Regions from separate parts of the Pseudogulbenkiania sp. FW507-F1 genome, predicted to be linked through region 4. Evidence: predicted binding sites of a transcription regulator. Region 4 holds the regulator's gene; each other region holds the start of a gene.
What was found. Region 4 encodes sigma-54, which starts transcription at its own class of promoters, with help from an activator protein. Its sites were predicted from a motif close to CTGGCACGCTTCATGCTT; they were not measured.

Region 1 (5,711 bases), on a different contig from region 4:
GTGCGCGGGATCGCCCTCCACCGAGGTCAGGCGCTGGCCGTCGGACTGGATCAGGACACCGCAGCCGGTGCCGCAGTAACAGCAGATCGAGGAGACAGTCTTGTTGCGTCCCGTGGTGTCTGTCATGTGATGTCTCCCAATGCGATCAATCTTGATGGAGCCTTGCCGTAGGGCGGAAGCCGCGCCGAGCTGGGCGTTCCGTCGAGGCGGGCGTGCCGCGCTCACGCAGAACGCCCTACATCAGCTCGTTTCGGCCCGGCTTCGGCGGAGCGCCCCGTGACGGCTCATTTCAGGTCCAGCGAGACCTGGCCGTCTTCGACGCGTACCGGGATGTGGCCGGTGCAGCCGACATCGGGCGCGCAGGCCTCGCCGGTCTTGAGGTCGACCACCCAGTTGTGCAGCGGGCAGGCCACGGTGTGGCCGGAGATGATGCCCTGCGACAGCGGGCCGCCCTTGTGCGGGCAGCGGTCGACCAGCGCGAACACGTAGTCGTCCTCGGCGCGGAAGATGGCGATGTCGTCCTGACCCTCGCGCTTGAGGACGCGGGCGCCCTGCTTCGGGATGTCATTGATGGTGCAAACGGTTTTCCAGTTCATGCTGATCTCCTTGTCCATTCGTGCCGGGAGCACGGGTGCTGACGACGTGCTCCCGCGGCGGTCTGGCATTACACGGTGAGCGGTTCGAATTCGTGACGGGCGACACCTTCCTTGACGCGCTCGGTCCACGGGTCCTTCTCGAAGGACAGGGCGAAGCGCAGCCGCTCGTACAGGGCCTTGCGGTTTTCCAGGTTGTCGACCACCTGGGCCTTGATGAAATCGAGGCCGACGCGGTGCAGGTAGTGCACGGTGCGCTCGAGGTAGAACGCCTCCTCGCGGTAGAGCTGCAGGAAGGCGCCGGAGAGTTCCAGCACTTCCTCGCGTGTCTTCACCTTGGCGAGGAACTGCGCCACCTCGGTCTTGATGCCGCCGTTGCCGCCGATGTAGAGCTCCCAGCCGGAGTCGACACCGATGATGCCGACGTCCTTGATGCCCGATTCGGCGCAGTTGCGCGGGCAGCCCGAGACCGCCAGCTTGACCTTGGCCGGGCTCCACATGCCGGTGAGGTCCTTTTCCAGGTCGATGCCCATCTGGGTGGAATCCTGCGTGCCGAAGCGGCAGAACTCGGAGCCGACGCAGGTCTTCACGGTGCGCAGGCTCTTGCCGTAGGCGTGGCCGGACGGCATGTCGAGGTCGGCCCAGACCTTGGGCAGGTCTTCCTTCTTCACGCCCAACAGGTCGATACGCTGGCCGCCGGTCACTTTCACCATCGGGATGGCGTACTTGTCGGCGACGTCGGCAATGCGGCGCAGCTCGGAGGCGTTGGTGACGCCGCCCCACATGCGCGGGATCACCGAGTAGGTGCCGTCCTTCTGGATGTTGGCGTGCACGCGCTCGTTGATGAAGCGCGACTGCGGATCGTCCTTGGCTTCGCCCGGCCAGGTGGCGATCAGGTAGTAGTTGATCGCCGGGCGGCAGGTGGCGCAGCCATCCGGGGTGCGCCATTCGAGGAAATCCATCACCTGGCGCAGGCTGGTCAGGTGCTGTTCGCGGATGACCTTGCGCACGCCGCCATGGGTGTGTTCGGTACAGCCGCACACCGGCTTCTCGGACTTGGGCTTGACGTCGGCGGCGCCGCCGACGCAGTTGATCAGGATCTGCTCGACCAGGCCGGTGCACGAACCGCAGGAGCTGGCGGCCTTGGTGTGCTTCTTGATCTCGTCGACGGTGAACAGGCCCTTTTCCTGGATCGCCTTGACGATGGTGCCCTTGCACACGCCGTTGCAGCCGCACACTTCGGCGTCGTCCGGCATGCCCACCACCTTGCTCTGGCCGGCGTGGCCGACGTCGCCCTGCCCGCCTTCGCCCAGCATCAGCACGTCGCGCATCTCGGCCACCGACTTGCCTTCGCGGATCAGGCGGAAGTACCAGGCGCCGTCGGCGGTGTCGCCGTACAGGCAGGCGCCAACCAGTTTGTTGTCCTTCAGCACCAGCTTCTTGTAGAGGCCGCCCATCGGGTCGGACAGGGTGATGGCTTCGGTGCCGTCGTCGCCCATGAAGTCGCCGGCGGAGAACAGGTCGATGCCGGTGACCTTGAGCTTGGTCGAGGTGGCGGCCGGCACGTAACGACCGATGCCGTAGTGCGCCAGGTGGTTGGCGGCGACCTTGGCCATGTCGAACAGCGGGGCGACCAGGCCGTAGGCCACGCCGCGGTGGCTGACGCACTCGCCGACGGCATAGACGCGCGGGTCGTAGGTCTGCATGGTGTCGTTCACCACCACGCCGCGGTTGCAGTAGAGACCGGATTTTTCGGCCAACTCGGCGTTCGGGCGGATGCCGACGGCCATCACCACCAGGTCGCCCGGGATTTCTTCGCCATCGGCGAAGCGCAGGCCGGCGACGCGGCCGGTGCCGTTGTCCAGCAGCGCGGCGGTCTGCTTCTGCAGGTGGAAGGCGATGCCGCGGTCTTCCAGGCTCTGCTGCAACAGCTTGGCGGCGGTACGGTCGAGCTGGCGGTCGAGCAGCCATTCGCCGAGATGCACCACGCTCACCTCCATGCCGCGCGCCATCAGCCCGTTGGCGGCTTCCAGGCCCAGCAGGCCGCCACCGATCACCACGGCTTTCTTGTATTTCTGGCTGGCCTCGATCATCAGGTTGACGTCACGGATATCGCGGAAGGTCACCACGCCGTCGAGGTCCTTGCCCGGCACAGGCAGGATGAAGGGGTTGGAGCCGGTGGCGAGCAGCAGGCGGTCATAAGGAGCTTCGGTGCCGTCGGAGGTGCGCACCACGCGCTTGACGCGGTCGATCTCGGTGACTTCCTTGCCCATGTGCAGGGTGATGCCGTTTTCGGCGTACCACTCCACCTCGTTGAGCATGATCTCCTTCAGCGTCTGTTCTCCCGACAGCACCGGCGACAGCAGGATGCGGTTGTAGTTGGGGTGCGGCTCGGCGCCGAAGACGGTGATGTCGTAGAAGTCGGGCATGAGCTTGAGCAGCTCTTCCAGCGTGCGTACGCCGGCCATGCCGTTGCCTACCATGACGAGTTTCGGTTTGTTCATCGGGATCTCCTTAGCATCGTGGCTACGCCGCATTCACCCTTGCCGCAGCGAGACCAAATAAAAAAAGTCCGTTCCCATGGATTCCCCCATGTTGAACGGACCTCTTTGTCCTTACCCGCTTCACCGCCATTGGCAAACCGGGCATTGTTGTCTGCTGCATTACTAGCAAGCACCGTGCCAGCTTCAGGATGCCCCTTTGGCGGGGGTTCCAGGCCATTGCCCGGTTGCGACCAGTACGTTGCAGTGCACCAACGCACCAAGAGCGTGCACGGTGCGTCACGCCCGCTATTTCTGCAGCATCAACCACAAGCCGGCCAGGCTTACCATGGCCCCGCCCAGGCGCAGTAGCGAGGGTTGCTCACGAAACAGCAAGAAGCCCAGCGGCAGCAGCACCAGGGTGCTGATCACGTTGGCGCTGAGCGAGGCCACGCCCATCTGCCAGCCGGCGCGGTAGGCCAGCAGAAAACCCAGCTCGATACCGAGGATGCCGAGCGCGACGCCGCTGCTGCTCCAATTCACCGCCAGCAGGCTGCGGCTGCCGGGGCTGAACAGCATGCCGACGAGGCACAGCAACATGGCCAGGCCGTAGCTCACGGCCAGGGTCAGGAACGGATTCACCGCTTGCGGTACGTGCTTGAGCGACAAGTGGTAGATCACCGAGCCGGCGACCGCCAGCAACAAGGCAGACAGATACATGATGGACTCCCTATAAAGTGGATGCCTCCATGCTATCGGCCCGTATCAGGTATAGGTAGACTGTCGTTTACTATGCCTGTTATAAGGAATGTTTATGACTATGGACCTGGATACCGCCTTGCTGCGCGCTTTCGTCAGCGTGGTCCGCCATGGCAGCATCAACCGCGCCGCCACCATGCTGCAGCGCACCCAGCCCGCCGTCAGCCTGCAGATCCGCAAACTGGAGCAGCAGCTCGGCCAGCCCCTGCTGGAGCGTTCGCCACGCGGCATCCGGCTGACCGGGGCCGGCGAGGCGCTGCTGCCCTACGCCGAGCGCCTGCTGACGCTGACCGACCAGTTGGTGCCGGGGCTGGGCGGCCGGCCCGCCAGCGTGCAGCACCGCCGCATCGGCATCATGGAGGATTTCACCGGCACCCGGCTGCCGCGCGTGCTGGCGGATTTCGCCAGCGTGCATCCGGGACTGCGCCTGTCGGTGACGGTAGGGCTGAAGGCGGAGTTGTTCGCCGCGATGAACGCCGGCGAACTCGACGTCATGGTGAGTTCGCCACTGGCCGACAGCGCCCTGCTGCCGAAGCCGGATGCCCAGTTCCTGTGCCCACTGGCGTGGTTCGCCGCGCGCGGCAAGGTGCCGCCGTCGTCCTCCTCCTTGCCGCTGGTGATTTTCAGTGCCCCCTGCTCGTGGCGCGAACAGACGCTGGCGACGCTGAACCGGGCCGGACAGCCATGGCATATCGTGTTCGAAAGCGCCAGCCTGCCCGCCATCCAGGCGGCGGTGGAAGCCGGCCTGGGGGTGGCGGCGATGCTGGCGGACACGCCGCCCGACCACAGCCGCTGCATCAACGACGGCAGCCTGCCGCCGCTGCCCGGCATGCCGGTCGGCGTCTACCGGCAAAACGGCGACGGCGACCCGCTGACGCGGCAACTGGCGGAATTGTTCTGCCGCGAGTTGGACATGCCCGTAGCGACGGCAGCCTGAGCCCCGCCGCTCACCACACCAGCAGCAGGTACACCAGCACCAGGTTGAGCAGCAGCGACACCAGGGCGATGGCGCGCCACAGCTTGAGCGGCGCGCGCTCGGCCCACGGCACGCGACGGCGCACGGAAACCGGCTGCGCGTCGCCCTTCTCCAGCGCGAGCTGCAGCTCTTCCGCGGTTTCGAAACGGCGTGCCGGGTCGCGCTCGACCGCCTTCAGCAGCACGTTTTCCAGCCACAGCGGCAGATCCGGGCGGTAGCGCGTCGGCAGTTCCGGGGTGCCGAAACGCGGGTGCTGGAACGGTTCCACCTCGCCGTAAGGGTAGTGGCCGGTCAGCAGCCAGTACAGCGTCACGCCAGCGGCGTAGAGATCGGTGCGCACGTTGGCCGAAGCGCCCTCGAACAGCTCCGGCGCCATGTAGCTCGGCGTGCCCGGCACCGCACCGTCGCGGTCGACGGTGAGCCCGGGGCAGTACGCCACGCCCAGGTCCAGCAGGCGCAGCTTGTCGTCGTGATCGATATGGACGTTTTCCGGCTTGACGTCGCGGTGCACGATATTGAGCCGGTGCAGCGCCGCCAGTGCGCGCGTCAGGCGCAGGCCGATTTTCACCACCTCGCTCGGACCGATGCTGCCGCCCTCGCGCTGGCGCCGTTCGGCCAGGTTTTCGCCGGCGTACCAGCGCAGCAGGTAGTAGAGGTGCTGGCGTGCCGGCAGCGGTTTAACCTCGGCGAAGTAATGCGCGGTCAGGCGTTTCTGCAGCCACTCCTCGACCAGCAGCGCCTGCTCGGCCTGGCTGTCGCCGGCCAAGGTCGGCGGCAGCGTCTTCATCACCCAGCGCTTGCCCGCGCTGTCGAGCACGCGGTAGGCGAGCCCGGACGGGGCGTCGTTCAACACCGCCTCCACGGTGAGGCAGTCGAACTCCTGCCCCGGCTTGAGCCGCGGCG
Region 2 (5,711 bases), on a different contig from region 4:
CCCTGCACGTTGGTGAAGTTGGCCAAGGCCACCTGGCCGATGGCTACGGTCTTGCCGTTGGAATAGGTGGCCTCGATGATGCCCTGGTTGTTGATGTTGGTGCTGGTCAGGGTGCCGGGCGCATTGCCGTCGGCCGACAGCGAGTTGACCCCGAACGAGGAGTTGAACTGGGTCGACTTGCTGAGATCGACCGTGGCAATGGTCATCGGCGTCGTGCTGCCGTTAGGCGTGGTCGCCGTGTACTGAATGTTGCTGAGTACGCCACCGCTGGTCAAAACGCCGTTGGTATCGAAGCTCAGCGTCTGCGGCCCGGCGGGCGAGGTGACTGCCGTGCCATCGACATAGAGGTTGACGGTCCAGTCGGTGCCGGTCGCGGTGGGCGTGCCCTTGACGAAGTAGAAGCTGAGGTCGTGGGTATTGCCCAGGCTGTCGTAGACCTTGACCGAGGTGGCGGAATTGTAAGTACTGGTATCCGTCGGGTTCACCGTCGGCGTCGGGCTGATGACCGTCGCACTGGAGTTCAGATTGACGCCCAGATCGACGTTGCTGGTCGCGGTCGGCGAAATCAGGCTGGTCTGGAATTGCAGGTCGACCGGGGTGGCGGTGTACTGGATCACGCCGTTCTGGGCGGCATAACCTTGCAGCTTGTAGCCGTCGCCGTTGACCAGATAGCCGTTGGCGTCGACCTGGAAGGCGCCGTTGCGGCTGTAGGCATCCTGGCTGGACGCCGCACTGGGCGACTTCAGGACGAAGAAGCCTTTGCCGGAAATGGCCAGGTCCAGGTTGTTGCCGGTGGAGTTGATGTTGCCCTGGTCGAACAACTGGCTGACCTCCGCCGTGCGTACGCCGATGCCGGCCTGGGCGTTGGAGACACCGTAGAGGCTGGAGCCGTACATGTCGGCGAACTCGGAGCGTGAACGCTTGAAGCCGTTGGTGCTGGCGTTGGCCACGTTGTTGCCGACCACTTCCAGTTGCTTGGACGCTGCAGCCAGGCCACTCAAACCCTGTTGGAAACCCATTTCTTACTCTCCCGGTACGCTTTCAGTACTGCAGCATCAAGACACTTGAACGATATTGGCGATGGCCACGCGGCCACCTTGCGGCGTCACGATGTAGGGGCTGCCCTTGTCCCACACCACGGCGTCGACGTGCTGGTTGGAGAGCGGCTCGGCCGTCACCGACGTGGTCTTGCCGTTGCTCTCGTTGGTGGCGGCGACGCTGAAGGTGTACACCCCGGCGGCGGCGGCGTTGCCGTCCTTGTCGGTGCCGTCCCAGTTGAAGGTGGTCAGGCCGCTGTCGACATTGTTCATGGTGAAGGTATCGATCACCTCGCCGTTCGCGTTCTTCACGGTGATCGCCAGGTTCTGCGCCGAGCCGTCGAGAATCACGCCGCCCTGCGCCGTGCCGCCTTGCGCCAGGGTGAGGGTATTGCCGTCGATCATCGCGCTCTTGCCGACCAGCGAGGCCGCCAGCAGCGACTGGGTGCCGTACTGGCTCTGCAGCAGCGAGTTGATCGATTTGCTGAGGTTCTCGAGGCCGGTCACCTGGCTGATCTGCGCCATCTGCGAGGTGATCTCATTGTTTTCCATCGGATTCAGCGGATCCTGCGACTTGAGCTGGGTGGTCAAGAGCGTCAGGAAGCGGTTCTGGATACCTTCCGCCGAGGACGCCGAGACAGAGGACGACGAGGTGCTGTTGCCGGTGTTCAAAACGGTGTAGGGGTTATTGGTCGTGGACGTCACGGTCATGTCTCAGCCCTCCAGGCTTATTGCCCCAGCTGCAGGGTCTTCTGCAGCAGGTTCTTGGCGGTATTCATCAGTTCGACGTTGGTCTGGTAGGACCGCGCGGCGGAAATCATGTCGGCCATCTCCTCCACCGGGTTGACGTTGGGCAGGTTGACGTAGCCGCGCTGGTCGGCCAGCGGATTGCCCGGGTCGTACTTGAGGCGCGGCGGGGTGGTGTCTTCCACCACCGAAGTCACGCGCACGCCGGCCACCTGCGGCTGAGTGGCCGACACCGGGATGGCGGTGAACACCACGTGCCGCCCCTGGTAGGGCTGGCCGGTCGAACTGGTGGCGCTCTCGGCGTTGGCGATGTTGCTCGCGACCACGTTGAGGCGCATCGACTGCGCGGTCAGCGCCGAACCGGCAATGGTGAAGACGTTGCTCAGCGACATGCTTACTGACCTCCCTTGATGGCTTCGTTCAGGCTGGAGATGCGACGATTGAGAAAGGTCAGCGTGGACTGGTATTGCATGGCGTTGTCGGTGAAGGCCGCACGCTCGACGTCCATGTCCACGGTGTTGCCGTCCAGGCTGCGCTGCACCGCGCTGCGGTACTTGAGCTCGGGAGCGCCGGCTCCGCCCGCGCCAGACGACGAGGCGATATGCGCCGGGTCGGTGACGTTCAGGGCCAGACGCGATTGCGTGCCCTGCGCCGACTGCAGCGCCGACGCGAAATCGAGATCCACCGCCTTGTAGTTCGGCGTATCGGCGTTGGCGATGTTGCTGGCGATCACCTCGGCGCGCTTGGCGCGCAGATTGAGCGCCTGCTGCTGGAAATCGAAATAGTGGGCAATCTTGTCGAGCATGACCTTCTCCTGGATGACACCCCAAAAGCATTTTTCATGCCAACACGATCACTAGGGGCAAGGGCTTGAAAAGACGGGAATTCGCCCGAAGGACGACGGAGCGGCAAGCTGGACAGGACGGCAAAGCGGCAACTATTGCCGCCCTAGCGGCAGCGATGAAAAACGCCACCCTTAAGGTGGCGCCGTGACACGCTGCCAACGTTGGCCGAAGCCCGCTGGCTCAGGCGGGTTCGCGCAGCTCGAAATCGTGGGTGATGTCGGCGGTTTTGCCCAGCATGATCGAGGCCGAGCAGTATTTTTCGGCGGACAGCTTGATGGCGCGCTCGACGGCGTCGGGCTTCAGCTCGCGGCCGACCACGACGAAGTGGAAATGGATGCGGGTGAACACCTTGGGGTCGGTGTCGGCGCGGTCGGCGTCGATATCGACCCAGCAGTCGTGCACGTCCTGGCGCGACTTTTTCAGGATGCCCAGCACGTCGTAGCTGGTGCAGCCGGCGGTGCCGAGCAGCAGCAGTTCCATCGGGCGCGGGCCGAGGTTGCGGCCGCCGCCTTCGGGCGCGCCGTCCATCACCACGGCGTGACCGCTGCCGGTCTCCCCCATGAAACACACCCCGTCGATCCATCTCAGTTTGGCCTGCATTGTTGTCCTCCTGGTCAATCAAGCCTGCAAGACTACCATTGCCGATTTGGGCTCACAAAGATTCGCCGGTAAAATGAAAAGATTTTCCCGCTGGGAACCTGCTCGCGACCTGTCGCGACCGGGCCTCGGCGGGGGCGAAGCGCAGCGTAGAAACCGGCATCTACACGCAGTACGTGAGGATTTCCGATCGCTGAGCGAATCTCTGCGGGCACATCTTCAGGTGTGCCCGCAGAGATTCGCACGCAATGCACATGAGCCCCGATCAGGGGCGTGGCAAGATCATGAACAGGTTTGAAAACATTGACCATGCTGGTACTGGGTATTGAATCGTCCTGCGACGAAACCGGGGTCGCACTGTACGACACGGAACAGGGCCTGTTGGCCCATCAGCTGCACACGCAGATGGCGATGCACGCCGAATACGGCGGTGTGGTGCCGGAGCTGGCGAGCCGCGATCACATCCGACGCGCCATCCCGCTCACCGAGGCCTGCCTGGCCGAGGCCGGCAAGCAGCTCGCCGACCTGGACGCCGTGGCCTACACCCAAGGGCCGGGCCTGGGCGGTGCGCTGCTGGTCGGCGCCAGCATCGCCAACGCGCTGGCCTTCGGGCTCGGCATCCCGGTGGTCGGCGTGCACCACCTCGAGGGCCACCTGCTCTCGCCGCTCTTGGCCGAGCCGAAGCCGGCCTTCCCTTTCGTCGCCCTGCTGGTCTCCGGCGGCCACACCCAGTTGATGGCGGTGCGCGGCGTCGGCGATTACGACGTGCTGGGCGAGACGCTCGACGATGCCGCCGGCGAAGCCTTCGACAAGACGGCCAAGCTGCTCGGCCTCGATTACCCCGGCGGCCCGACGCTCTCCAGGTTGGCCGAAAGCGGCGATCCGGCGCGCTTCTCGCTGCCGCGCCCGATGCTGAAGTCGGACGATCTCGACATGAGCTTTTCCGGCCTGAAGACCGCGGTGCTGACGCTGGTGCGGCACCAGGAGGCCGAGCATGGCTTGATCGACCCGCAAACCCGCAACGACATCTGCCGCGCCTTCCAGGACGCCATCGTCGACGTGCTGGTCGGCAAGTCGCTCAAGGCGCTGAAGCAGGCCAACATGGCACGGCTGGTGGTGGCGGGCGGCGTCGGCGCCAACAAGCAGCTGCGCGCCGCGCTCGACGCGCTGGCCGCCAAGGGCCGCTTCGAGGTGTTCTACCCGCCCCTGGCGCTGTGCACCGACAACGGCGCGATGATCGCCTACGCCGGCGCCATGCGCCTGAAGTACGCCCAGCCGGCCGGCGGCTACAGCGTCAAGCCGAGGTGGGATTTGGGCAGCCTGCCCGCCGCCTAGAGCCTATCCCATTAGGTGGCTACGCCTGCGCATCTTGAGCGCCGGCAGTGCTCGGAATCCTCATGTACTCCGTGTACATTCCGGTTCCTGTGCGCTGGCGGCACTCAGCCTGCTTTGGCTCGCTCACCTACTGAAATAGTCTCCACGACGATGATTTGAACCGCGCCGTCAGCGGCGCAGGAAACCCCATGATCCAACTGCAAAACCTCAGCCTGCGCCGCGGGCTGAAAGAGCTGCTCAACAACGCCAGCCTCACCCTCAACCCCGGCTACAAGGTCGGCGTGGTCGGGGCCAACGGCGCCGGCAAGTCCAGCCTGTTCGCCCTCTTGATGGGCCAGTTGCACGCCGACAGCGGCGACGCCTCGGTGCCGGCGCACTGGACCATCGCCCACGTGGCGCAGGAAACGCCAGCACTGGAGTGCTCCGCGCTCGACTACGTGCTCGACGGCGACGCCGAACTACGTCAACTGCAGCGCAAGTTGGCCGAAGCCGAACAGGCCAACGACGGCGCCGCCATCGGCCAGCTGCATGGCGAGCTCGACCACATCGACGGCTACGCCGCCCCGGCGCGTGCCGCCAAGCTGCTGACCGGCCTCGGCTTCGCCCCGGAAGCCCAGGAGCGGCCGGTGGCCAGCTTCTCCGGGGGCTGGCGCATGCGGCTGAACCTGGCGCAGGCGCTGATGTGCCGCTCCGACCTGTTGCTGCTCGACGAACCGACCAACCACCTCGACCTCGAGACCGTGCTGTGGCTGGAGGACTGGCTCAAGGCCTACCCCGGCACGCTGCTCGTCATCTCGCACGACCGCGACTTCCTCGACGCGGTGTGCGGCCAGATCGTCGAAGTGGCCAACCAGACGCTCACGCTCTACACCGGCAACTACAGCCAGTTCGAGACCATGCGCGCCGAGAAGCTGGCGCGTCAGCAGTCCGAGTTCGACAAGCAGCAGCGCCAGATCGCCCACCTCGAATCGTTCATCAACCGCTTCAAGGCCAAGGCCACCAAGGCACGCCAGGCGCAGAGCCGGGTCAAGGCGCTGGAGAAGCTGGAACGCATCGCCCCGGCGCACGTCGACTCGCCGTTCGACTTCACCTTCGCCACGCCGGCCTCCCTGCCCAACCCGCTGCTGCGGCTCGACAAGGTCGCCATCGG
Region 3 (5,711 bases), on a different contig from region 4:
TCCGACCCCAACCGGCCGTACGGTTCCTTCCTGTTCCTGGGGCCGACCGGGGTGGGCAAGACCGAGTTGTGCAAGACGCTGGCCGGTTTCCTGTTCGACAGTGAAGATCATCTGATCCGCATCGACATGTCGGAGTACATGGAGAAGCATTCGGTGGCGCGGCTGATCGGCGCGCCTCCGGGCTACGTCGGCTACGAGGAGGGCGGCCAGCTCACCGAGCAGGTGCGGCGCAAGCCCTACAGCGTGATCCTGCTGGATGAAGTGGAGAAGGCGCACCCCGAGGTGTTCAACATCCTGCTGCAGGTGCTGGACGACGGCCGCCTGACCGACGGCCAGGGACGCACCGTGGACTTCAAGAACACCGTGGTGGTGATGACCTCGAACATCGGCAGCCAGCACATCCAGGCTATGGGCAGCGACGACTACCAGGTGATCAAGCTGGCGGTGATGGCCGAGGTGAAGGGCTACTTCCGCCCCGAGTTCATCAACCGCATCGACGAGGTGGTGGTGTTCCACGCCCTGGGCAGCGCGCAGATCCGCTCCATCGCCCGTATCCAGCTCAAGTCGCTGGAGCGGCGCCTGGCCAAGCTGGAGCTGTCGCTGCAGGTCACCGATGCGGCGCTCGACGCCATCGCCGAGGCCGGCTTCGACCCGGTGTACGGCGCGCGGCCGCTGAAACGGGCGATCCAGTCCGACATCGAGAACCCCTTGGCCAAGGCCATCCTGGCCGGCAAGTACGAGCCCAAGGCGACGGTGCTGGTGGACGCGCAAAACGGCCAGATCGTGTTCGGGTGAGCACGCGACCGCCCGCCTGAAGGCGGGTGACGTGGACCCCCGGTTCGGTGACGTGTTTCAAGACACGTCGTCAGGACCGGGGGTCTTTTGCTTCCTGGTTCGGGCGGGGCGGGCAGTGCACTGTTGCAGTGCAATATGCGCCAATGCCGGGCGAGTGGCGGGCGCTATCCAGTCATTTTGACGGCATGGCGGAGCGGGACGCTGGCACAGCGATTGCTAAATGAGCGGCAGGCGGACCAACGGCGGTCCGCACTTGAAAGGGACAACGGCGTCCCCGGGGCAGACCGGCCCGGGGACGCCTTTTTTTGCCACTATGCAATCACTCTCCGCTTTGCCGCTGTCGTCGTCCGGCCTGTGCCTGCCGCTGGGCGACATCACGCGCTCCATCCTCCCCGAATCCGGCCGCGCCATCGGCCGCTTCCGTGAGCTGTCCCTGGATAGCCACTTCCAGCCGATCTACAGCCTGGCGCACAGCCGCATCGTCGGCCACGAGGCGCTGCTGCGGGCGCGGCAGTCCGACGGCAGCCCGGTGGGGCCGCTGCAGGCGCTGGCCAGCGCGCAAGGTGACGAGGAGCGGGTCTTTCTCGACCGGCTGTGCCGTGCCCTGCACCTCGCCAACTACCGTGACGCCGGGGGGCTGGACGACGCTCAGACCTGGCTGTTCCTCAACGTGTCGACCCAGGTCGTCGTGCGGGCTGGCCAGTCCGAGCCGTTCTTCGCCGAGCTGCTGGCGCACAGCGGTTTTCCCGCCCGGCGCGTGGTGGTGGAAATCCTCGAGGGCACCATTGCCGACCAGTCGTTGTTGAGCGAGGCGGTGACCAATTACCGCCGTATGGGCTGCCTGGTGGCGCTGGACGACTTTGGTGCCGACGCCTCCAACATCGAGCGCATCTGGCGTGCCGCGCCCGACATCGTCAAGCTCGACCGCAAGCTGATCGCCGCCGCCGAGCATTCGCCGCGGGCTCGGCGCGTGCTGCCGGCCACGGTGGCGCTGATCCACGAGGCGGGCAGCCTGGCGCTGATCGAGGGGGTCGAGAACGAGGAGCAGGCGGCCATCGCGCTGGACAGCGATGCCGACCTGGTGCAGGGCTTTCACTTCGCGCGGCCGGCGCCGCAGCCGCTGCGCCATGGCGACGGCGGCATCGCTGCGCTGTCCGCCCGGCACGCCGCGGCGCAGGCCTCTGCGCGCCAGCGCCGGGAATTGCAGGTCTACGCCAGCGCCTTCCAGCGCGCGGCGCAGCGGCTGTGGACCGAGCAGGGTCTGGCGTCGGCCTGCGCCGAGCTGCTGGCGATGCCGCAAGTGGACCGCTGTTACCTGATCGGCGCGGACGGGGTGCAGATCGGCGCCAGCGTGCTGCGTGCCGACCACGAACCGGCGTCCTCGCGCTTCGCCCCGCTGGAGGAGGCGCAGGGCGCCAACTGGGCGCGCAAACCCTACCACTACCGTGCCCTGGCCCACCCCGGCCAGCTGCAAGTCAGCAGCCCCTACCTGTCGGTCGCCAACTCCCGGCTGTGCGTGACGCTGTCGCTGACGGTGCCGTTGGCGCAGGGGCAGCGGGTGCTGTGTTGCGACATCAAACTGGAAGGGCTGGCCTGACGATGACTCCGTACGCCAGGATGTCAGGCGAGAGATCTTCGGCCGGGGCGGCGGCGTAAGCATCAGGCTTAACAATTGTTAGTACTTCTTGACAGCGCCGGGTGGCGATCTTGGTTATGATGCCGCCGTTGATGATTACTGCACTAGCCTTAAGGAACACAGCCATGAACAAGAACCGTTGGATGGTCGCCCTGCTGGCCGGCAGCCTGTTGCTGACCGGCTCGGCCTACGCCATGGACAGCAACGCCGTGCTCGGCGGCGCGCTGGGCGGTGGTGCCGGCGCGGCGGTCGGTTCGGCATTGGGTGGGCGGGATGGCGCGATGATCGGCGCGGCGGCCGGTGCCGCCATCGGTACCGGTGTCGCAACCCGGCCCGAACCGCGTCGCACCATCGTAGAGCATCGTTATGTCGAAGAGCGCGGCTGGAAGCGCGGGCACCGCCACCATCACCATCGCTACGACGATTAAGAGCTAAAAAAGCCGCATCGAATCGCTTGTGTCAGCAAGGCGCGCAGCCGGTGTCCGGGGTTCCCGGCACCGGCTTTTTGTTGCGTGAGGCGCTAGCGGGCGAGCGCGGCTCAGCCTTGTCGTTGCGGGTGACGGTGACAGCCGATCAGGTGGTCGTTGACCACGCCGGTGGCCTGCAGGAAGGCGTAGATCACCGTGCTGCCGACGAAGTTCATGCCGGCCTTCTTCAGCTGTTTGCTGATGGCGTCGGACAGGGGCGTGGAGGCGGGGCATTCGGACAGGCTGCTCCAGCGATTGATTACCGGTTGGCCGTCGACCTGGGCCCATAGCCAGGCGGCGAAGCTGCCGTGAAGACGCTGCAGCTCGAGAAACACGCGGGCGTTGCGGATGGCGCTGTGGATCTTCAGCCGGTTGCGCACGATGGCCGGGTTCTGCAGCAGGCGCTCGACGTCGGCCTCGTCCATGGTCGCGACGCGTGCCGGGTCGAAGCCGTGGAACGCGGCGCGGTAGCCTTCGCGTTTCCTGAGGATGGTGATCCACGACAGCCCGGCCTGGGCGCCTTCCAGCACCAGCATTTCGAACAACTTGCGGTCGTCGTGCACCGGCACGCCCCATTCCAGGTCGTGGTAGGCCACGTAGAGCGGGTCATCGCCGCACCACGGGCAGCGCGTTGCAGTAATCATGGTCTTCGGCCAACCTTAAAGTAAGCCCACGCTGCGTTGGGTCTCCGCCGTATCGAGCCGTTTGCCTTTTGGGGGCCCGAGACAGGTTGCACGCAGATCGTGGACAGGTAGTTTGCATGGAAAGAGCATCGACCCGGCATGGTGCTTGCTTCACCTTTTCTGTGCAATAGGGAGATGACAGTGCTGACGGTAATGCTGGTGAACGATGGATCGGGCAAGGCGGCTGCGCTCAAGGAGGCGCTGACGCAGGCCGGCGTGCGCGTGATTGCGGAAGTGGAGGTGTCGCTGCGGCTGGGTGAAATGATCGACAGCATCCGCCCCGACATCGTGCTGATCGACTCCGATGCCCCATCGCGGGACATGCTGGAGCACGTCTGCGTCAGCAGCGCGCACAGCGAGCGGCCGGTGGTGATGTTTACCGACGACGCCCGCCGCGACACCATCCGCGCCGCGCTCGCGGCCGGGGTGGCCGCCTACGTGGTGGGCGATGTGGTGCCCGAGCGCATCCAGCCGCTGTTGGAGGTGGCGATAGAGCGTTATTCGCTCGACAAGGAGCGGCGTGAGGAGCTGGACGGCATGCGCCAGCGCCTGGCCGACCGCCAGGTGGTGGAGAAGGCCAAGGGCTTGCTGATGCAGATGAAGGGCATCGGCGAGGACGAGGCCTACCGCCAGTTGCGCGAGCGGGCGATGAAGTCGCAAAAGAAGATCGGCGACGTGGCGCGCGAGGTGGTGGAGCTGGCGAACTGGCTCAAAGGCTGAGCGTGCGGTGGTGCAGAACGCACGTGTGCAGTGCACAAAAGCGTAGGTCATAAAAAATATTCCTTTAAAAACAGACGATTGTTGTCTGGCATGGTAGTTGCGTATGGCGTGGTGACCGGGTAGGCCACCAACGGCGGCGGCTCCATCCGGACAGGCAACGGCGCCTGTCGCACCCTCTCCGACGCGGAGCGGGACGACAGGCGCTTTTTGTTTCCGGCTGTTTTTTTCTGCAATGAGGGAGAAGGAAATGGAAGACACGCGCACATCGATCGACAGCAGTTCGCCCGCGGCGCCGGAGCGACGCACTTTTCTCAAGGGAGCACTGACCACCATGGGGTCCACCACCTTGCTGGCCGCCTTGCCGGCCGGCATCGCCAGCAGCGCCTGGGCTGCCGGCAGCGACAAGCCGGAAAAAACCGAAGTCAGAGTCGGCTTCATTCCCCTTACCGACTGTGCCTCGGTGATCGTGGCCTCCAAGATGGGCTTCGACAAGAAGTACGGCATCACCATCGTGCCGTCCAAGGAGGCGAGCTGGGCCGCGGTGCGCGACAAGCTGGTCAACGGCGAGCTGGACGCCGCCCACGTGCTGTACGGCCTGGTGTACGGCGTGCACCTGGGCATCGGCGGTCCGAAGAAGGACATGGCGGTGCTGATGACGCTGAACCAGAACGGCCAGGGCATCACGCTCTCCAACCAGCTCAAGGCCAAGGGCGTGACCTCCGGCCCGGCGCTCGCCAAGCTGATCAAGGCCGAGCCGCGCGAATACACCTTTGCCCAGACCTTCCCCACCGGCACCCACGCCATGTGGCTCTACTACTGGCTGGCCGCGCAGGGCGTCAACCCGATGAGCGACGTCAAGACCATCGTGGTGCCGCCGCCGCAGATGGTGGCCAACATGCGCGTCGACAATATGGACGGCTACTGCGTCGGCGAGCCGTGGAACGCCCGCGCCATCGCCGACAATGTCGGCTTCACCGTGGCCACCACCCAGCAGATCTGGGCCGGCCACCCGGAAAAGGTGCTGGGCAGCACCGGCGACTGGGTGAAAAAGAACCCGAACACCGCGCGCGCGCTGACCGCGGCGCTGCTGGAAGCCTCGCGCTACATCGACGATGTCAAGAATCGCGCCAGCGTGGCCAAACTGATTTCCGACAAGGCCTACGTCAACGCGCCGGAGCCGGTCATCGAGGGGCGCTTCCTTGGTTCCTACGAAGACGGCCTGGGCAAGAAGTGGCAAGACCCCCACCTGATGAAGTTCTTCGACGAGGGCAGGGTCAACTTCCCGTATCTCTCCGACGGCATGTGGTTCCTCACCCAGCACAAGCGCTGGGGCTTGCTGAAGGCCGATCCGGACTACCTGGGCGTGGCGCGACAGATCAACCAGATCGCGCTCTACAAGGAAGCCGCTGC
Region 4 (5,711 bases):
AGCGGCACCACGCTCAAGGACGCCCTGCTGGAAATGACCCGCAAGGGGCTCGGCATGACCGCGGTAGTCGACGCTTCGGCCAACCTGGTCGGCATCTTCACCGACGGCGACCTGCGCCGCACCCTGGACAAGACCCTCGACCTCTCCGGCCTCGCCATCGACGACGTGATGTTCCGCCAGCCGCGCACCATCAGCGCCGAACGGCTGGCCTCGGAAGCGGTCAAGCTGATGGAAACCCACAAGGTCAACGGCCTGCTGGTCGTCGACGACGCCGGCCACCTGGTCGGTGCGCTCAACATGCACGACCTGCTCCAGGCCCGGATCGTATAAGGACACGCATGCAAACGATTCACGAACTCGCCCGCAAGGTGCAACTCCTGATCATGGACGTCGACGGCGTCCTCACCGACGGCCGCATCTTCTTCACCCCGGACGGCGAAGAAATCAAGGCCTTCAACACCCTCGACGGCCACGGCCTGAAGATGCTGCAGAGCACCGGTGTCAAGCTCGCCATCATCACCGGCCGCGCCGCGCGCTGCGTCGAGCACCGCGCGCGCGGGCTGGGCATCGACTACTACTTCCAGGGCGTCGAGAACAAGGTCGGCGCGTTTCAGACCCTGCTCACCCAGGCCGGCGTCGACGCCGACGCCTGCGCCTACATCGGCGACGATGTGGTCGACCTGCCGGTGATGCGCCGCGTTGGTCTCGCTGTGGCGGTGCCCGACGCCCCCAGCCTGGTGCGCCAGAACGCCCACTACGTCACCGGCTTCGGCGGCGGCCAGGGCGCTGTGCGCGAACTCTCCGAGCTCATCATGCAGGCCCAGGGCAGCTTCGATGAGGTGATGAACAGGTACCTGGCATGATCCTGCGCGCCCAGCGGCTATTTCCCATCGTCCTCCTGGCCCTGACCGGCCTCTTGACGTTCTGGCTCGACCAGATCTCGCGCTGGACGCCGGAGACGCGCGCGCTCGACCCGAACAAGCCCGAATTCGTCGCCGAGCACTTCACCGCCCTGCGCTACGACACCACCGGCAAGGTACAAGACCAGCTCAGCGCCCAGCGCATGTGGCAGTACCCGGGCAAAGACGACCTGTTCTTCGACGCCCCCACGCTGCAGGTCTTCGCCGCCGGCGTGCTGCAGTACGACGTGCGCGGCCAGACCGGTCGTTACAACAACAAGACCCGCCAGGCCTTCTTCGACCGCCAGGTGACGCTGTTCAAGCCGGCCGACGCGCAGCGCCCGGAAACCCGCGTCGACACCTCGGTGATGTACGTCGACCTCGACAAGCGTCTGGCCCGCTCCGCGGCCCCGGTCACCATCCATTACGGCACGTCGGTAGCCCGTTCGGTCGGCTTCACCTACGACCAGCGCGCCGGCCTGCTGAAACTGCTCTCGAATGCAAGGGTCGTCTATGCGAAATAAATTCACCCTGACGCTGGCCGTGCTGGCCGGACTGTGCAGCGCCACGGCCGCTCTGGCGGAAAAAGCCGACCAGAGCAAACCAATCGAAATCAACGCCAACAGCGGCACCCTCGACCAGCTCAAAGGCCACACCGTGTGGGAAGGCAACGTCGTGGTGACGCAGGGCACGCTGCGCGTCAACGCCGACCGCGTCGTCGTCACCCGCGACGACAAGGGCAACCAGACGGTGCAGGCCACCGGCAAGGTGGTCACCTTCCGCCAGAAAATGGACGGCAAGGACGAATACATCGAAGGCCAGGCCAGCCGCCTCGACTACACCGGCATCACCAACACCGCCGTGCTCACCGGCAACGCCCGCGTCAAGCGCGGCGAAGACCTGGTGATCGGCGACGTCATCACCTACAACACCCAGAGCCAGACCTACCAGGTCAAGGGCGGCGCCGCCACCGGTCCCAACAAGGGCCGCATCACCGTCATCCTGCAACCGCAAACCACCGGACAGCAGCCATGAACGCCAGCGTACTGAACGTCACCGGGCTGAAGAAGCGCTTCAAGAAGCGCACCGTGGTCAAGGACGTCTCGCTCAACATTGAAAGCGGCGAGGTGATCGGCCTCCTGGGGCCCAACGGCGCCGGCAAGACCACCAGCTTCTACATGATCGTCGGCCTGGTCAGCGCCGACGACGGCCGCATCCAGCTCGACCAGCAGGACATCACCCACTTCCCGATGCATCAGCGCGCCCGCCTCGGGCTGGGCTACCTGCCGCAGGAAGCATCGATCTTCCGCAAGATGACCGTGGACGAAAACGTCCGCGCCATCCTCGAGATCGCCGGCCTCAAGGGCGAGGAGCTGGAACAGGAACTGACGCTGCTGCTGGACGACCTCAACATCGCCCACCTCCGGGAAAGCAACGCGCTGGCCCTGTCCGGCGGCGAGCGCCGCCGCGTCGAGATCGCCCGCGTGCTGGCCACCCGCCCGCGCTTCATCCTGCTCGACGAACCTTTCGCCGGGGTCGACCCGATCGCCGTGATCGACATCCAGAAGATCATCTCCTTCCTCAAGGAGCGCGGCATCGGCGTACTGATCACCGACCACAACGTGCGCGAAACGCTGCGCATCTGCGACCGCGCCTACATCATCAGCGACGGCGCCGTGCTGGCCTCCGGCAAACCGCAGGCCCTCGTCGACAATGAAAAAGTTCGCCAGGTCTACCTGGGCGAACATTTCCACCTGTAACCGCCATGAAGCAGTCGCTACAGCTCAAGGTCTCGCAGCAGCTCACGCTGACCCCGCAACTGCAGCAGTCGATCCGGCTGCTGCAACTGTCCACCGTCGACCTGCAAACCGAAGTCGAGCGCTTCCTGCAGGACAACCCGCTGCTGGAACGGGGCGACGAGCCCGTCGCCGACAGCGCCCCGGCCGAGACCGCTGGCGGCGAGGCCGAGCCCGAACGCCAGGAACCGGAACGCGAGGACAACAGCAGCGGCGAACTCACCGACTGGGGCAGCGGCAGCCGGCGCGGTGAAGACGGCGACGATTACGACCCGATGGCTAACGTGCCGCGCCCGGTCACGCTGCGCGAACACCTGCTGGCGCAGCTGGGCGAAATCGCCCTGCCCGAGCGCGACTGCGCCATCGTGCAGCTCTTGATCGAGGAACTGGACGAAGACGGCTACCTCACGATCGACCTGCAGGAACTGGCCGCCTCGCTGCCGCTGGAACTGGGCATCGAGGAAGACGAACTGGCGTTCGGTTTGAAACTGCTGCAGCAGTTCGAACCGCAGGGGGTCGGCGCCCGCTCGCTGTCCGAATCGCTGGCGCTGCAGCTGGCCCAGTTGCCCGACAGCACCCTGGGCAAGGCCCTGGCGCATGCCATCGTCCGCGAGCACCTGACCCTGCTCGGCAATCGCGACTACACCCGGCTCAAGCGTCTCTTCGACGTCAGCGACGCCGAACTGAAGCAGGCCCAGGCCCTGATCGCCCGCCTCAACCCGCGCCCGGCCTCCGGTTTCGGCGTCGACGACACCCGCTACATCATCCCGGATATCGCCGTGCGCCGCGTCAAGGGGCGCTGGCGCGCCGAGCTCAACAACGCCGCCGTGCCGCGCCTGCGCGTCAACCAGATGTACGCCCAGATGCTCAGCGAAAACCGCGGCGGCGGCGGTGAAATGAGCTCGCGTCTACAGGAGGCAAAATGGCTGGTGAAGAATATTCAGCAACGATTTGACACTATCCTGAAAGTGGCGGAATCTATAGTCGAAAGACAGCAAGCGTTCTTTGAACACGGTGAAGTAGCCATGCGTCCACTCATCCTGCGCGACATTGCGGATGAGCTGGAACTGCACGAATCCACGGTCTCCCGTGTGACGACGCAGAAATACCTGCTGTGCCCGCGCGGCTTGTTCGAGCTGAAGTATTTCTTCGGCAGCGCACTGGAAACGGACAGCGGCGGCGAGTGCTCGGCCACCGCCATCAAGGCGCACATCCGCCAGATGATCGACGCCGAAAACCGCGCCAAACCCCTCTCCGACAGCGCCCTGGCCGACGAGCTCGCGAAACAGGGCATACAGGTTGCAAGACGCACCGTAGCGAAGTATCGTGAAGCCATGCAGATTCCACCGGTCAATCTGCGCAAGGTCCTCTGACCTTGGATTGAATCATCAGCATGCCCGGCAGCATCCGCCGGGCAGCCAACACAAGAAGGAGTAAGGTATGAACCTCAAAGTAACCGGTCTCCACCTCGACGTTACCCAACCGCTGCGTGATTACATCGAAAGCAAGCTCGAACGCATTACCCGTCATGTCGACCACGTGATCGACGTGGCGGTGACCCTGTCCGTGGACAAGCTGGTCCAGAAGGCCGAGGTCAACGTCCATCTCTCCGGCAAAGACATCCACGTCGAAGCCACCGAGTCGGACATGTACGCCGCCATCGACCTCCTGATGGACAAGCTGGATCGACAGGTTCTCAAGCACAAGGAAAAGCTGAGCGAACACCGGGCCATTCCGACACCGGCCCCGGCACCAGAAGCCACACTCTAAGCCCTTGATTGATAAAGCGGGAACCATCAGGTTCCCGCTTTGCTTTGCACAGTCCTTTCTCTGTCACACCAAAGCAACTAGAATCGTCGGGTTTTTGGCAGCTCTCAACAGACCCCTATGAGCCTGATCGGCAAAATCCTAACTCGGGACAACGTCCTGCTCGACCTCGACGTGGCCAGCAAGAAGCGCGTCTTCGAGCAGGTAGGCCTCCTGATCGAGAACACCCGCGGCATCGCGCGCAGTGAAGTGTTCGAGTGCCTGTTCGCCCGCGAGAAGCTCGGTTCCACCGGGCTCGGGCAAGGTGTGGCCATTCCGCACGGCCGCGCCCGTGGTCTGAAAGAGGCGGCCGGCGTACTGATCCGCCTCAAATCGGCGATTCCCTTCGACGCCCCGGACGGCAAGCCGGTACAGATCCTGTTCGTGCTGCTGGTGCCGGAACAGGCCACCGACCTGCACCTGCAGGTGCTGTCGGAACTGGCCCAACTTTTCTCCAGCCGGCCGCTGCGCGAAAAACTGCTCGCCGCCCAGAATGCCGACGAGCTCTACACCCTGCTGACCGAATGGTCTCCCAATGCCTAGCATAAGCGTTCGCAAGCTCTACCACGACAACCAGCACAAACTGAACCTGAGCTGGGTTGCCGGGACCGGCGGAGCCGACAACCTGATCGGCAACGACGAGCAGCGTCCGCTGCTGGCGCTGGTGGGCCACCTCAACTTCATCCACCCCAACCGGGTGCAGGTGCTGGGCCTGGCCGAAGTCGAGTACCTCGACCGCCTGGAACAGTCGGCCGCCAAGACCGCGCTCGACCAGCTGTTCCACAAAAGCATGTCGGTGGTGATGGTGGCCAACGGCCAGCCGGTGCCCAAGCTGCTGCGCGACTACTGCCACACCCACAACGTGCCGCTGATGACCACGCCGCTGGAGAGCCCCTACCTGATGGATGTGCTGCGCATCTATCTGGCGCGCGCGCTGGCGGTCTCGACCGTGCTGCACGGAGTGTTCCTCGACGTGCTGGAAATCGGCGTGCTGATCATGGGCGATTCGGCCATGGGCAAGAGCGAACTGGCGCTGGAACTGATTTCGCGCGGTCACGGCCTGGTGGCCGACGACGCCGTGGAACTCTACCGCATCGGGCCGGAAACCCTGGAAGGGCGCTGCCCGCCGCTGTTGCGCGACTTCCTCGAAGTACGCGGCCTGGGCATCCTGAACATCCGCACCATCTTCGGCGAAACCGCGGTGCGGCCG

Region 1: nirB (nitrite reductase large subunit NirB) is a predicted target of sigma-54. The motif match lies at 3,261-3,278, and genes of this name have one in related genera.
Region 2: flgB (flagellar basal body rod protein FlgB) is a predicted target of sigma-54. The motif match lies at 2,615-2,632, and genes of this name have one in related genera.
Region 3: AC3WG5_RS16510 (ANTAR domain-containing response regulator) is a predicted target of sigma-54. The motif match lies at 3,676-3,693, and genes of this name have one in related genera.

What each region holds. Positions count from the first base shown of each region.
Region 1 covers NZ_JBYSWM010000032.1:5,105-10,815, forward strand. The annotation lists gene AC3WG5_RS16460 (molybdopterin oxidoreductase family protein) at 1-126, opposite strand, end outside; gene nirD (nitrite reductase small subunit NirD) at 285-596, opposite strand; gene nirB (nitrite reductase large subunit NirB) at 665-3,097, opposite strand; gene AC3WG5_RS16475 (EamA family transporter) at 3,383-3,793, opposite strand; gene AC3WG5_RS16480 (LysR family transcriptional regulator) at 3,888-4,769, shown strand; gene AC3WG5_RS16485 (bifunctional protein-serine/threonine kinase/phosphatase) at 4,780-5,711, opposite strand, start outside.
Region 2 covers NZ_JBYSWM010000019.1:12,651-18,361, forward strand. The annotation lists gene flgE (flagellar hook protein FlgE) at 1-1,019, opposite strand, end outside; gene AC3WG5_RS13040 (flagellar hook assembly protein FlgD) at 1,056-1,748, opposite strand; gene flgC (flagellar basal body rod protein FlgC) at 1,766-2,176, opposite strand; gene flgB (flagellar basal body rod protein FlgB) at 2,179-2,589, opposite strand; gene AC3WG5_RS13055 (OsmC family protein) at 2,810-3,229, opposite strand; gene tsaD (tRNA (adenosine(37)-N6)-threonylcarbamoyltransferase complex transferase subunit TsaD) at 3,536-4,561, shown strand; gene AC3WG5_RS13065 (ATP-binding cassette domain-containing protein) at 4,750-5,711, shown strand, end outside.
Region 3 covers NZ_JBYSWM010000032.1:15,304-21,014, reverse strand. The annotation lists gene clpB (ATP-dependent chaperone ClpB) at 1-795, shown strand, start outside; gene AC3WG5_RS16525 (sensor domain-containing phosphodiesterase) at 1,109-2,392, shown strand; gene AC3WG5_RS16520 (YMGG-like glycine zipper-containing protein) at 2,557-2,859, shown strand; gene AC3WG5_RS16515 (DNA-3-methyladenine glycosylase I) at 2,970-3,542, opposite strand; gene AC3WG5_RS16510 (ANTAR domain-containing response regulator) at 3,717-4,301, shown strand; gene AC3WG5_RS16505 (CmpA/NrtA family ABC transporter substrate-binding protein) at 4,549-5,711, shown strand, end outside.
Region 4 covers NZ_JBYSWM010000020.1:7,154-12,864, forward strand. The annotation lists gene AC3WG5_RS13430 (KpsF/GutQ family sugar-phosphate isomerase) at 1-330, shown strand, start outside; gene kdsC (3-deoxy-manno-octulosonate-8-phosphatase KdsC) at 339-863, shown strand; gene lptC (LPS export ABC transporter periplasmic protein LptC) at 860-1,423, shown strand; gene lptA (lipopolysaccharide transport periplasmic protein LptA) at 1,413-1,934, shown strand; gene lptB (LPS export ABC transporter ATP-binding protein) at 1,931-2,659, shown strand; gene AC3WG5_RS13455 (RNA polymerase factor sigma-54) at 2,665-4,068, shown strand; gene hpf (ribosome hibernation-promoting factor, HPF/YfiA family) at 4,136-4,465, shown strand; gene ptsN (PTS IIA-like nitrogen regulatory protein PtsN) at 4,583-5,044, shown strand; gene hprK (HPr(Ser) kinase/phosphatase) at 5,037-5,711, shown strand, end outside.